3 regions of the Mesorhizobium sp. M0663 genome follow, and region 2 is predicted to be linked to each of the others. Evidence: predicted binding sites of a transcription regulator. Region 2 holds the regulator's gene; each other region holds the start of a gene.
The links. The regulator PhoB, encoded in region 2, activates phosphate uptake and scavenging genes when phosphate is short. The targets are predictions, from matches to a motif close to TGTCATNNANCTGTCAT.
Positions count from the first base shown of each region.

Region 1: a site for PhoB is predicted at 2,131-2,147, ahead of olsB (l-ornithine N(alpha)-acyltransferase). Genes of this name have one in related genera too.
Region 3: a site for PhoB is predicted at 1,679-1,695, ahead of NKI54_RS14600 (LTA synthase family protein). Genes of this name have one in related genera too.

Region 1 covers NZ_JAMYPX010000001.1:184,367-188,689, forward strand. The annotation lists gene NKI54_RS00900 (hypothetical protein) at 1-194, opposite strand, end outside; gene grpE (nucleotide exchange factor GrpE) at 431-1,066, shown strand; gene olsB (l-ornithine N(alpha)-acyltransferase) at 1,192-2,067, opposite strand; gene NKI54_RS00915 (PAS domain-containing hybrid sensor histidine kinase/response regulator) at 2,217-4,323, opposite strand, start outside.
Region 2 covers NZ_JAMYPX010000005.1:104,357-108,679, reverse strand. The annotation lists gene pstA (phosphate ABC transporter permease PstA) at 1-175, shown strand, start outside; gene pstB (phosphate ABC transporter ATP-binding protein PstB) at 172-975, shown strand; gene phoU (phosphate signaling complex protein PhoU) at 1,008-1,715, shown strand; gene phoB (phosphate regulon transcriptional regulator PhoB) at 1,732-2,421, shown strand; gene NKI54_RS12680 (ROK family protein) at 2,431-3,675, opposite strand; gene xylF (D-xylose ABC transporter substrate-binding protein) at 3,962-4,323, shown strand, end outside.
Region 3 covers NZ_JAMYPX010000006.1:156,899-161,221, forward strand. The annotation lists gene NKI54_RS14600 (LTA synthase family protein) at 1-1,638, opposite strand, end outside; gene fabD (ACP S-malonyltransferase) at 1,886-2,851, shown strand; gene fabG (3-oxoacyl-[acyl-carrier-protein] reductase) at 2,912-3,649, shown strand; gene NKI54_RS14615 (acyl carrier protein) at 3,837-4,073, shown strand; gene fabF (beta-ketoacyl-ACP synthase II) at 4,108-4,323, shown strand, end outside.

The sequences.
Region 1 (4,323 bases), on a different contig from region 2:
CGCCCGCCTGCGACCACCTTGGCTTCGACGCCGTCCAGGCGGTCGAGCAATTCCTTCAGACGGTCGGGAATATCGGACTCCGTGCGGAAGGCCGGCAAGGTGCGCAGAAAGCGCTTGGTCGCCTCGGTGCCGAGCTGGCGCCGGATATCGGCGGCGAGCCCGTCGCGTTTTTCGCCATTCCTGCGGGGCATCATCCAAAATCCTGTGTCGGCTTCGAAACTCTTCCAAGGGAGGAATGGTTCCCGCATTGTAGTATGCTGGCAAGCAAAGCCGTCGGGTACGGTAAAGTTTGAATTAAAATCGAAAGGTCTGCGCCGTCCGCCATCAAGCCGCGGCAGCGACTGCAGTAGCGCTTGCCCCTTGATTTTTGGCCGCTAAACCTCGATATCGGGCGCAAATCCACACCATTCGAAAATGACGGGAAACGGCGATGAGCGACCAGGCAAAAGACGAACGCGCGCCCGATGAAGCCGAGAAGACCGAGGCTGCCGCGGAGCCAAGGGAAGGCGGCGTCGACGGCGACTATGAAGCGCTTGTGCGGCTTCTGAAGGAAAACGAAGAGCTGAAGGATCGCGCGCTGCGCGTCGCGGCCGACATGGAGAACTTGCGTCGCCGCACCGCCCGCGACGTCCACGATGCGCGCGCCTATGCGGTTGCCAATTTTGCCCGCGACATGCTTTCGGTGTCAGACAATCTGCGCCGTGCGCTGGATGCCATCCCGGAGGAGGCCAAGGCTTCGGGCGATGCCGGCTTCAAGGCGCTGATCGACGGCGTCGAGATCACCGAGCGCGCCATGCTGTCGGCGCTGGAACGCCACGGCGTGAAGAAGCTCGAGCCCGAGGGCGAGAAATTCGATCCGAATTTTCACCAGGCGATGTTCGAGGTGCCCAATCCCGACGTACCGGCCAACACGGTCGTGCAGGTCGTGCAGCCCGGCTATTCGATCGGCGAGCGTGTTCTGCGGCCGGCCATGGTCGGCGTCGCCAAGGGCGGCCCCAAGCATGTCGCAAGCGAAGCGCCGGTGGAGCCGGGGCCGGTCAACGAGCAGGCTGAGAAAGATGCGTGAATGGTGAATGGTGAATAGTGAATGGTTAGTAGTGAATGGTGAGTAGCCAATTGCTGCTCCAGCAGTCAGTGCTAGGTTCTATTCACTATTCACTATTCACTCACTATTCACTCACTATTCACTACTCAGGCCGCAAACCGCTGCGCTTCTCCGCCATAATAATTGACGTAGCGGGCGCCGATCTCCTTGACCGGCATCACCACGAACACGTCGACCGTCGAGAATTCACGGTCGATGACGCAACCGTCGCCAATGCGCGCGCCGACGCGCAGATAGCCCTTGACCAGCGGCGGCATCGCGGCGATCGCCGCCTTGGTATTGACGGCCTCGATCGGCATCAGATCCATGGAACAATAGCGCCCGGCGACGGCGCGCACGTCCCAGGATGAATTCGTCCGGCAGTGGTGGGCAAGATAGGTCAGCGCCTCCGCATGTGCCGCCGGCACGGTGCCGTGGAACGACGCGCAGCCGGTCATCACGCCGATCCCGTAATGGTTGATGTAGGCCCAGATGCCTTGCCACAGCGCCTCGATGGTGCGCTTCGAGCGGTATTCCGGCAGAACGCAGGAGCGGCCGAGCTCGAGGAAGCGCTGGCCGGGATGCCGCGCGATCAGCTTGGTCAGCTCGAATTCACCTTCGGAATAGAAGCCGCCGGCGGCCGCGGCAATCTCCTGCCGCAGCAGGCGGTAGGTGCCGACGATGCGGCGATGCTCGGGGCCGGAAAGCGAAGTATCGAAGACCAGCAGATGATCGCAGAGGGGATCGAAGCGATCGGCATCGCGGCGGTCCTGCATCTGGAACAGGTCCTTCCTGGCACCAAGCTCGTCGTAGAACACCCGGTAGCGCACTTCCTGCGCGGCAGCGATCTCGGCCTCGTTGCGGGCGAGCCGCACTTCGAGATTGCCGATGCGGCCGAGCGATGCGCCTTTTATGACGGCATCGGCGTTCCGGCCGACGAGCAAAGGCCCGCTGGCGTTCGGCCGAGCATCACATTCCGGCATGACTGTATGCACGAGTGATTCTCCTTCGAGCCATCCCTCTTGGCACGGGGATACGGTGTAGGTGCAACAGGATTGTGACAGTACCGTGATACGGCTCTGCGGGCAATACTTCGTCGGCTGGGTAATCTATCAACCGTCTATGTTGTGCCTCAGGCGGCCGCTTGCCCTTCGACCGCATGAACCAGGGCATCGGGGTCGAGCGGCTTGGTGACGAAGCCGCTGGCACCGTGAGCGAGCACGGCGTGGCGGGTCTTTTCCTGGCTGTCGGCCGACAGCACCATGATCGGCACCGGCGGCACCGCGGTCTCCTCCTCATGGCGGCGGATGGCGGCGATGGCGTCCAGGCCGTCCATGACAGGCATATGCAAGTCCATCAGCACCACGTCGTAACGGTGCTTGTGGCCGGTGCTGATGACCGCCTCGACGGCGGCCTTGCCGTTGCCGACCACTTTCACGCGATGCCCGGCCTTCAGCAGCGTGGCGCGGGCCAGCATGGCGTTGATGTCGTTGTCCTCGGCGATCAGCACCGACAGGCCCTGCTGGCGGGCGCCAATGGCGTGCCCCGCCTGCGCGCCGCGCCTTTGCAGTTGCGGCTCGGCGATGACCGGTGCATGGCTGGTCAAGAGCACGCGCAGCAGTGTCTCGCCGCGCACCGGCCTCGCCAGGAAGGTGGCGTAACCGTTGGCACGGAACTCGCCAAGCATGCCGCGGTCGGTCGGCGCGATCAGCGTCACTGCCTCGCAATCGGCAAATCCGCTCTGGCGCAGGCGCCTGAGCAACCTGCCGTCGCTTTGCTCCATGGCAGCATCGATCAGAAGCACGTCACAGCCCTCGGCGAAAGCGGTGGCCTGGGCGGCGGCGGTGGCCAGATCGACCGTGCCGCCATTGGCGCGAATGGTGCGGGCGAGGGCTCCGGCCTCGACCAGGTTCTTCGACACGATCACCGCATGCCGGCCCGACAGCGCGTCCTGGCGGATCTGCGGCGCCTCGACGGCGGAAATAGCGGGAATATCGAAGACGAATTCGGACCCCTGGCCAAGCCGGCTCGACACAGAGATAGTGCCGCCCATGGCGGTCACCAGGCGCTTGGAAATGGCGAGACCGAGGCCGGCACCGCCATGCGCACGGGTCGAGGTGCCGTCAGCCTGTTCGAAGTCCTCGAAGATGCGCTCCATGTCCTCCTCGCGCAGACCGGGGCCGGTATCAGCGATGGTGAAGCGGATGCGGTCGGTGGTTTCGGTGCGGACGCGGGCGATGCTTGCCAGGACGCCGCCGCTGTCGGTGAACTTGACGGCGTTGCCGATGAGATTGAGCAGCACCTGCCTGACCCTGCCGGGGTCGGCGGTGATCAGCTGCGGCACGTCGGGTTCGACATGGCAGCCGAGGCCGATATCCTTGGCAAAAGCCCGCGCCGCCAAGAGTTCGATGACGTTGTCGGCGATCTCACGCACCGACATCGGCTGCGGTTCGGGATCGAAGCGGCCGGCCTCGATCTTCGAGTAATCGAGCAGGTCCTCGATCAGCGCCAGCAGCGCGCTGGCCGAGGTCGAGATGGCGCCGACATAGGTCCGCTGCTCGGGCGAAAGGCTGGTGTCGGCGAGAAGCCGGGCCATGCCCATGATGCCGTTCATCGGCGTGCGGATCTCGTGGCTGACGGTGGCGAGGAAGCGCGATTTGGCCTGGCTCGCATATTCGGCCCGCTCGCGGGCGGTGATCAGCGAGGATTCGGCGCGCTTGCGAGCGGTGATGTCGCGGGCGATGGCGCGATGCGAAACGGCGCCGCTGTCCTTGTCGCGCACCGACAGCTCGATCCAAGAGAACCAGCGTGGGCCGTCCGGCGTGCGAATGGCGACGTCGGTGGAACTCAGGCATTCATGGTCGGAAAACGCGGCGTCGGGGACGATGCCGACATCGATGCCTAGTTCGGCCAGGGTCTTGCCGGCAAGGTCGCGCTGGTCGGTTTCGACAAGGTCGGCGAAAACCTTGTTGGCGTAGACAATGTGGCCGTCGCGGTCACGATGGACGACGAGATCGCCGAGTGCATCGATCAGCCCGCGAAAGCGCTCCTCGCTCTCCTGCATCTCCCACATGCGGTCGGCCAGCGTCTCGATTTCGGCGCGGCTGCGGGCGGTCGTGGCATCGAGCACGGCCACCGCGCGGCGCTCGGTGCGCCTGTTGCGCAGATGCACGGCGAGCCCGGCGATGGCTGTCGCCAAAAGGCCGATGGTGATGAAGATCGGCGCCCCGGTCAGATGC
Region 2 (4,323 bases):
CAGCAATATCAACGCGCCGATGGCCAGCCTGCCGGTGACCATCTTCCAGTTCGCTCTCAGCCCTTACGAGGAATGGCAGCAACTGGCGTGGACCGGCGCACTCATAATCACCCTGACGGTTCTGGGCTTGAGCATCCTCGCCCGCAGCCTTACCGGACGCAGAGAGGACAGATGACACAGATGTTGTCCCCAGACATGACGATGGCCGAAACGGTCGCCGAGAAGACGAAGATCGAGGTCAAGAATCTCAACTTCTACTACGGCCAGAGCAAGGCGCTGAAGGACATCAGCCTGTCGCTGCCTGAGCGCAGTGTCACGGCCTTCATCGGCCCTTCGGGCTGCGGGAAATCGACGCTGCTGCGTGTGTTCAACCGCATCTATGAGCTCTACCCAAAACAGATGGCCGAGGGCCAGGTGCTGCTCGACGGCAAGAACATTCTCGACCGGTCGCAGGATCTCAACCTCCTCAGGACCAAGATCGGCATGGTGTTCCAGAAGCCGACGCCGTTCCCGATGTCGATCTACGAGAACATCGCCTTCGGCGTCAGGCTCTACGAGAACCTCGGCAAGTCCGAGATGGACGGCCGCGTCGAACAGGCGTTGAAGCGCGCCGCGCTGTGGAGCGAGGTCAAGGACAAGCTCAACGCCAGCGGCTTGAGCCTATCTGGCGGCCAGCAGCAGCGGCTCTGTATCGCCCGCACCGTGGCCGTGAAGCCGGAAGTCATTCTGCTCGACGAACCGGCTTCGGCCCTCGACCCGCTGTCGACTGCCAAGATCGAGGAACTGATCGACGAATTGCAAGCCGACTACACGATCGTCATCGTCACCCACAACATGCAGCAGGCGGCGCGCGTGTCGCGCCAGACCGCCTTCATGTATCTGGGTGAACTGGTCGAGTTCGACCGGACCGAGAAGATCTTCACGTCGCCCCGCGAGAAGCGCACGCAGGACTACATCACTGGCCGCTTCGGCTGAGCCGTTCCGATCATGCATATGAGGACAGGACCATGGGCGAACACACAGTCGCTTCTTTCGACGAGGATCTCGAGCAGATCAGCAAGCTGATCCGCGACATGGCCGACCTCGCCGGTTCGATGGTCGGCGGGGCGACCAAGGCCCTGTTGAATTCCGACAACGTGCTGGCGCAACGCGTCGTTTCCGACGACGCCATCATGGATGCGCGTCAACGCGAACTGGACGACCGCGCCATAACCCTGATCGCCAAACGCCAGCCGATGGCCCACGATCTTCGCCATGTGGTCGGAGCGATCCGCATGGCGGGCGACCTCGAACGCATCGGCGATCTTGCCAAGAATATCGCCAAGCGCGTGAGTGCGGTCGGCCTCAGCGCCACGCCGCGGGACCTGTCGCATTCCATCGACGCGATGGCGCAGCTGGTTCTCATCCAGGTGCAGGGTGTCATCGAGGAATATGCTGCAGGCGATGCGGCCGCGTTGGCCAAGCTGCGTGCCGCCGACGAGCGCATCGACGTCAAATACACGTCCGTGTTCCGCGAGCTCTTGACCTACATGATGGAAGATCCGCGCAACATCACCGCTTGCACGCACCTGCTGTTCTGCGCCAAGAATCTGGAGCGGATCGGCGACCATGTCACCAACATCGCCGAAAATGCGTATTATGTGCTGACCGGCGAGCAATTGCCGGTCAATCGTCCGAAGCAGGACGAAACGACAATGTCCGCACCGGTGACATGATGGGGGTGCCCAGCCGATGATCGCACCACGCATAATGGTGGTGGAGGACGAGGAGCCGTTGGGTGTGCTGCTCCGCTACAATCTCGAATCCGAAGGCTACCAGGTCGAGGTGGTGACACGCGGCGACGAAGCCGAGATCCGTTTGCAGGAGAATGTGCCCGACCTTTTGGTGCTCGACTGGATGATACCAGCGGTTTCCGGCATCGAGCTCTGTCGTCGGTTGCGGGTGCGCCCCGAAACCGAGCGGCTGCCGATCATCATGCTGACCGCGCGCGGCGAGGAGAGCGACCGGGTGCGCGGTCTTTCGACCGGCGCCGACGACTATCTGGTCAAACCGTTTTCGACACCGGAATTCATGGCCAGGGTCAAGGCGCTGCTGCGGCGCGCCAAGCCGGAAGTGCTGTCCAGCGTGCTGAAGGTCGGCGACATCGTGCTCGATCGCGAATCGCACAGGGTCTATCGCAAGAAGAGCGAAATCAGGCTCGGGCCGACCGAATTCCGGCTGCTCGAGTTCATGATGCGGCATCCGGGCCGTGTCTTCTCGCGCAGCCAGTTACTCGATAATGTCTGGGGCGAGACAATCTACATCGACGAACGCACCGTCGACGTGCATGTCGGGCGGCTGCGCAAAGCCGTCAACAACGGCCGGATGCCGGATGTCATCCGCACCATCCGCGGTGCCGGCTATGCGATCAGGGAAGATTGACCCGCCTGGTCAGGCTACGTTCTTTCTGACGCTGGGCCTCATTTGCGCGCCCGGCGCGAAAATCTCCTGGTCGACGAAGCTTAACGCCCGCATCGCGCAGCCTTCGCGGATCAGCGGCAATTCGTTCGGCTCTGTATCGAAGGAGATCGAGCCTGAATGCTGGCCGCCGGCGGTCTGGGCGATTGCCTTCCGCAAGGCCGGCTCGATCAGATCGAAGGCGGCGGCACTGGCGCCGACCATCGCGACCGGTGCCGGATCGATCAGCGCGAACAGCGAGCCGAGACCGAAACCCAGCGCTTCGCCGGCCTTGCGGTAGGCCTCGCGTTCCGGCCCATCTTTCTCGCGCGCCTGGGCCGCCAGTGCTCGCATGTCGGCGTCGCTGACGTCGGCGACCGGTTCGCTGTCTTCGCTCATCTGCCTGGCGTTGCGCCAGATGGCGTAGTTGCCGGCATAGGCCTCGATGCAGCCGCGCCGCCCGCAACGGCAGAGCGCGCCGCCCGGACGATGGATCATGTGGCCAAATTCGCCGCCCGAGGAATGCGTCCCGGTGAACAGTTCGCCCTTCAGCACCAGCCCCATGCCGATGCCATGCGAAAGCAGGATGGCGATGAAGTCGTCGCGATAGCGATCCGGATTGCGCCAGCGCAAAGCCACCGCCATCATGTTGCAGTCGTTCTCCACCGTTGCCGGGATGCCGAATTCGTCCTCCAGCATGTCGGCAAAGGCGATGTCGGTCTGCGGCGTGATCGGCGACCACAGCATGGCGCGTGCAGGGGAGTCGGTAATGCCCTGAATCGCCAGGGCGATGCGGGCGACACTGCGGACGTCAAGGTCTGGATCCTGCAGCCGGCGCCGGACGATGGCCATGCATTCACGGATCAGCTCGTCGCGCGGCATGGTCAGCGTGTCCAGCCGGCGCTGTTCCTCGGCGACCACCTGTCCCGTATAGTCGATAATGGCGGCCGACAGGAAATTCAGCGACAACACCACGGTCAGCACCGCCGCCGCTTCCGGGTTGAGGGCGAGGCCGACCTGCGGACGACCGCGTTTCAACGAAACGGGCTCGCTTGCCTTGCTCTCGGCGAGGATGCCTTCCCGTATCAGGTCGGAAGAGATCGCCGATATGGTCGAATGACTGAGGCCGGTGGTAGCTGCGATCTCAGTACGCGATGGCTGGCCGGCCCGGCGCACCGCCGAGATCACCATCGCCCGGTTGCGCCGGCGCAAATCGTCATGGCGGATTCCGACCGACATTGTTTTGCTTTCCTCCCGGTTGCCGCGGCCGCTCATGAACCGGAAGCCGTCGGTAATGTCCGACAAATAGTGTCGGATGCAGGCAAATAGTGTCAGATGCAGGTGGCGCTGTCATCGTTTATTCCGACGCTCGAAAAAACTCGCAGAGTCATCAAAATCCATCAGAATCGATGTTGACAGCAGCCGGAGATCGGGCCAGTATTTTTTCGAGGCTCGAAAAAATTAGAGCTTCTAAGCTGGTCTTTGAGCCAATTGGTCACGCCGTACGCGGCGCAGGGAGGATATGATGAAGAAATTCACGACCGCCATTCTGGCGGGTGTCGCCATGACGCTGGCGCTGGCGTCGGTGGCGCAGGCTAAAGACAAGGTCATCGGCGTTTCCTGGTCGAACTTCCAGGAAGAGCGCTGGAAGACCGACGAGGCCGCAATGAAGGCGGCCATCGAGGCCGCAGGCGACAAGTATATTTCCGCCGACGCACAGTCCAACCCCGGCAAGCAGCTCACCGACGTCGAGAGCCTGATCTCGCAGGGCGCCAACGCACTGATCATCCTGGCGCAGGACGCCTCGGCCATCGGGCCGGCCGTGCAAAAGGCACTGGACGAAGGCATCCCGGTCGTCGGCTATGACCGGCTGATCGAGAACAAGGA
Region 3 (4,323 bases), on a different contig from region 2:
GGCGCCCAGATCCTCGGCCGGGCCGCTGCGATTCGACCAGACGATCAGCGGCGTCTGGTGGTGCAGCAGCATCTGGTCGGCCGCCTCCTTGCGCGGCGCAACATTGTCCTTCAGGAAGCCGGTCTCGACGTAGACCGGCCCAAGCGGCGGCAGATGGTCGCCGAAGAACGCGATGACGGTCGGCCGCTCGCGTTTCTTCGCCCATTCGATCAGCCGCTCGAGGCCGCGGTCCGCGTCGGAAGAGCCTTCGGCATAGCTCAACAGCGATTCACGCGCCCATTGGCTGATCGGCGCCTGCACCTTGTGGGTCGGATTGTTATAGCGATACGGCTCATACGGCCCGTGGTTCTGCAGGCTGACGGCGAAAAAGAAGACCGGCTCGGCGCTGGTATCGGCTTCGTGGATAATCTCGTCGGTCATCGCAGCGTCCGACGCGAGCGGTCCGCGCTTCTGCATGGGCGGCAACGTCTCCTCGGACTTGAAGTCGTTGAAGCCGAAATCGGCATAGACGGCCCCCCGGTTCCAGAACCAGTTAGTGCCGGGATGGATAGCGCGCGCCCGGTAGCCTTGACTTTTCAGGAAGGTCGCCAGCGAGGGAGTCGGTGTCCGCACATATTGCTGGTAGGGAATGCTGCCCGCCGGCAGGAAGGCGTTGGAAAAGCCGGTCAGGGCCTCGAACTCGATGTTGGCCGTCATGCCGCCGAACTCGGGCGAGAACATGTAACCCGTGCGCAGTGCCCGCACATTGGGGATAGGGTCGGGCGTGATGGTGACGCCGGGTAGCTTGGTCGGATCCCAGAAGGATTCGCTCATGACGACGATGATGTCGGGCTTCTCGGCGGGTACCGAAGCCGTCACCTGCGGTTTGCCGATCGCTTCGATCGCCTTGCCGGAATAGCCGGGCGGCGCCGAGACATGCGCCATCGGGACGTTCAGCGCGAAGGCGAGCGCAAAACCGTTCGAGGCATAGTTTTCCTTCTGGTCCCACATGATCGGGATGATCTGCAGCCGGTCGCGTGTCCACGAGAAAGTGGCATAGTCCATGATGGAGACGAAGAAGGCGATCAGCGGCACCGTCAGCGTCAGCCGGGCAAGGCGGCCCTTGTGGCTGAGTGCCGGAACGCGGCGGCGCCATAGCCGCCAGCCATAGACGAGCAGCGACAGCCCGCCGACGATGCCGATCGCCAGGGCAATGGCGGTTCCCGGGCGATCGCGTACCAGAAGCGGCATCAATGCCACGATCTGCCGGGAATAGAGGAAATCGGTCGGATAGAGCGGATCGCCGAGATACAGCGACTTCTGGTGGCCGACGAACGCCAGCGACAATGTCAGCGGCGCGACGATCATCAGGCTCTGGTGACTGCGGCCGAGCACGGCGTCGAGGCCGATGAGGATCAGCGCAAAAATGATGATCGTGGTCCAGCCGGGTTTGAAAGGCTGCAGAAAGAAATCAATGGTGCCGGCAAAGTTGCCGCGCACGATCAGTTCGATGGCAAACACAAGGATGGCCGCAGCCAGCAAGCTGATAAGGCCATAGCGGATGACAGGCCATTTGCGCGCCGGCAGATAGCCGGTCGACGGATCGCCTTCAAGAAACTGGGGCGCCGCCTCGGCTGCGCTCTGCTTGGTCTTTGCCACTTCAATAGTTCCCCGGCCCGCAACAAAAGCGTCACTCGATTGTCATCGAACTGTCACGCAAAGCTTAGCGCCTGCGGCGGAAATAAGAAGAGCCAGCAAACAAATCGTGAGCGGTTTTCATCATGAGTGATCGCCAAAAAGCCTGCCGAAACAGGCACTCGGCCGATATTACGCGATCAAGGTTGGACTTGACTTGGCCGCACGCCTTGCGTCACAGGCAACGTGAACCAGCAGCTGGGAGCCGCCGATGGCCATCGCATTCACCTTTCCGGGGCAGGGCAGCCAGGCTGTCGGCATGGGCAAGGACCTCGCCGATACCTTTGTGGAATCGCGGCGGATCTTCGAGGAAGTTGACGACGCGCTCGGCGAAAACCTATCGAAGCTGATCTGGGAAGGCCCGGAAGAGACGCTGACGCTGACCGCCAACGCCCAGCCGGCGCTGATGGCGGTGTCGCTTGCCGCAATCCGGGCGCTGGAGGCGCGCGGCTTCTCCCTGAACGGCAAGGTCACCTATGTCGCCGGCCACTCGCTCGGCGAATATTCGGCACTTGCGGCCGCAGGTTTCGTTTCGGTCGCCGACGCCGCCCGGCTGTTGCGCATCCGCGGCAACGCCATGCAGGCGGCTGTGCCGGCCGGCGAGGGCGCCATGGCGGCGATCATCGGGCTGGAACAGGCCGACGTCGAAGCCGCTTGCGCAGAGGCCGCCCAGGGCGCCGCCAAAGATCCCGCACAAGCCTTGGTTTGCCAGATCGCCAATGACAATGGCGGCGGCCAGCTGGTGATCTCCGGCGCCAGGCCAGTGGTCGAACTGGCGGCGAGGCTATGCACGGAGAAGGGCGCCAAGCGGGCGCTGATGCTGCAGGTCTCGGCGCCCTTCCATTCGGCATTGATGAAGCCTGCGGCCGAGATCATGCGGGAGGCGCTGGCCGCCGTGACGAAGAGTGCGCCGGTCGTGCCGCTGGTCTCCAATGTTACGGTGACCCCGACGAGCGATCCCGACGAGATCGCCCGCCGACTCGTCGAACAGGTGATCGGGCGCGTGCGCTGGCGCGAAACGGTGGAGTGGTTCGGCAGCAACGGCGTTGCGACGCTTTACGAAGTGGGCGCCGGCAAGGTGCTGTCGGGGCTGGCCCGCCGCATCAACCGCGATATTGCCACCACTGCCATCGGATCCGCGGCGGATGTCGAGGCGGCGCTGGCGGCGCTTGCATAATCAACTGGCGATTTGACCCCGCTCCATGCGAAGGGTGTTCGCTCAGATCAGGAGGCAAGAATGTTCGAATTGACCGGCCGCAAGGCGCTCGTCACCGGCGCATCGGGAGGTATCGGCGAGGCGATCGCCCGCGTGCTGCACGGCCAGGGCGCCATCGTCGGCCTGCATGGCACACGTATCGAGAAACTGGAGGCGCTGGCCGCCGAACTGGGCGACCGGGTCAAGCTTTTCCCGGCCAATCTTTCCAACCGCGACGACGTCAAGGCGCTCGGCCAGAAGGCGGAGGCCGACCTCGAAGGCGTCGACATCCTCGTCAACAATGCCGGCATCACCAAGGACGGGTTGTTCGTACGCATGGCTGACGCCGACTGGGATAGCGTGCTCGAGGTCAACCTGACCGCCGTGTTCCGGCTGACCCGCGAGCTTACCCATCCGATGATGCGGCGCCGCCATGGCCGCATCATCAACATCACTTCAGTGGTTGGCGTCACCGGCAATCCCGGCCAGACCAACTACTGCGCCTCCAAAGCCGGTATGATCGGCTTTTCCAAATCGCTGGCGCAGGAGATCGCCACCCGCAATATCACCGTCAACTGCGTCGCCCCGGGCTTCATCGAATCGGCGATGACCGCCAAGCTCAACGACAAGCAGAAAGAGGCGATCATGGCGGCGATCCCGACCCGGCGCATGGGCACGGGCGCCGAAGTCGCCTCTGCCGTCGCCTACCTAGCTTCTAACGAGGCGGCCTACGTCACCGGCCAGACCATTCATGTGAATGGCGGCATGGCAATGATCTAACACTTGGGAAAACGCTTCATTCCGTCTTGGATGCACGGGATTTTTCGTGTAATGCCGCCCGCAACCCGGCGGTTCGGGCAAAAACCGGTCCTGTTCCGCTGCGTTTCCGGCAGGACCATCTTTCAGCTTGATTAGCGGCATTCTGCCCGCTAACGAAGACAGACAACCAAAAGACGAGGATGCCCAAATGAGTGACACCGCAGAGCGCGTCAAGAAGATCGTCATCGAGCACCTTGGCGTCGATGCCGAGAAGGTGACGGAGCAGGCGAGCTTCATCGATGATCTGGGCGCGGACAGCCTCGACACGGTCGAACTTGTCATGGCGTTCGAAGAAGAGTTCGGTGTCGAAATCCCGGACGACGCCGCCGAGACCATCCTGACTGTTGGCGATGCGGTGAAATACATCGACAAGGCCTCCGCCTGACGCTATTTGCAGTCATCACCGGGGAGGACCTGCGATGAGGCGTGTCGTCGTCACGGGCCTTGGGCTGCTTTCGCCGTTCGGCATGGGCTTCGAGCACAGCTGGAAGGAGCTTCTGACCGGCCGCAGCGCAGCCAAGCGCATCACCGAATTCGAGGTGGAAGACCTTGCCTGCAAGGTCGCCCACGTCATTCCGCGCGGTGACGGCTCCAATGCCACTTTCAATCCTGAAGCCGTTCTCGAGCCGAAGGAA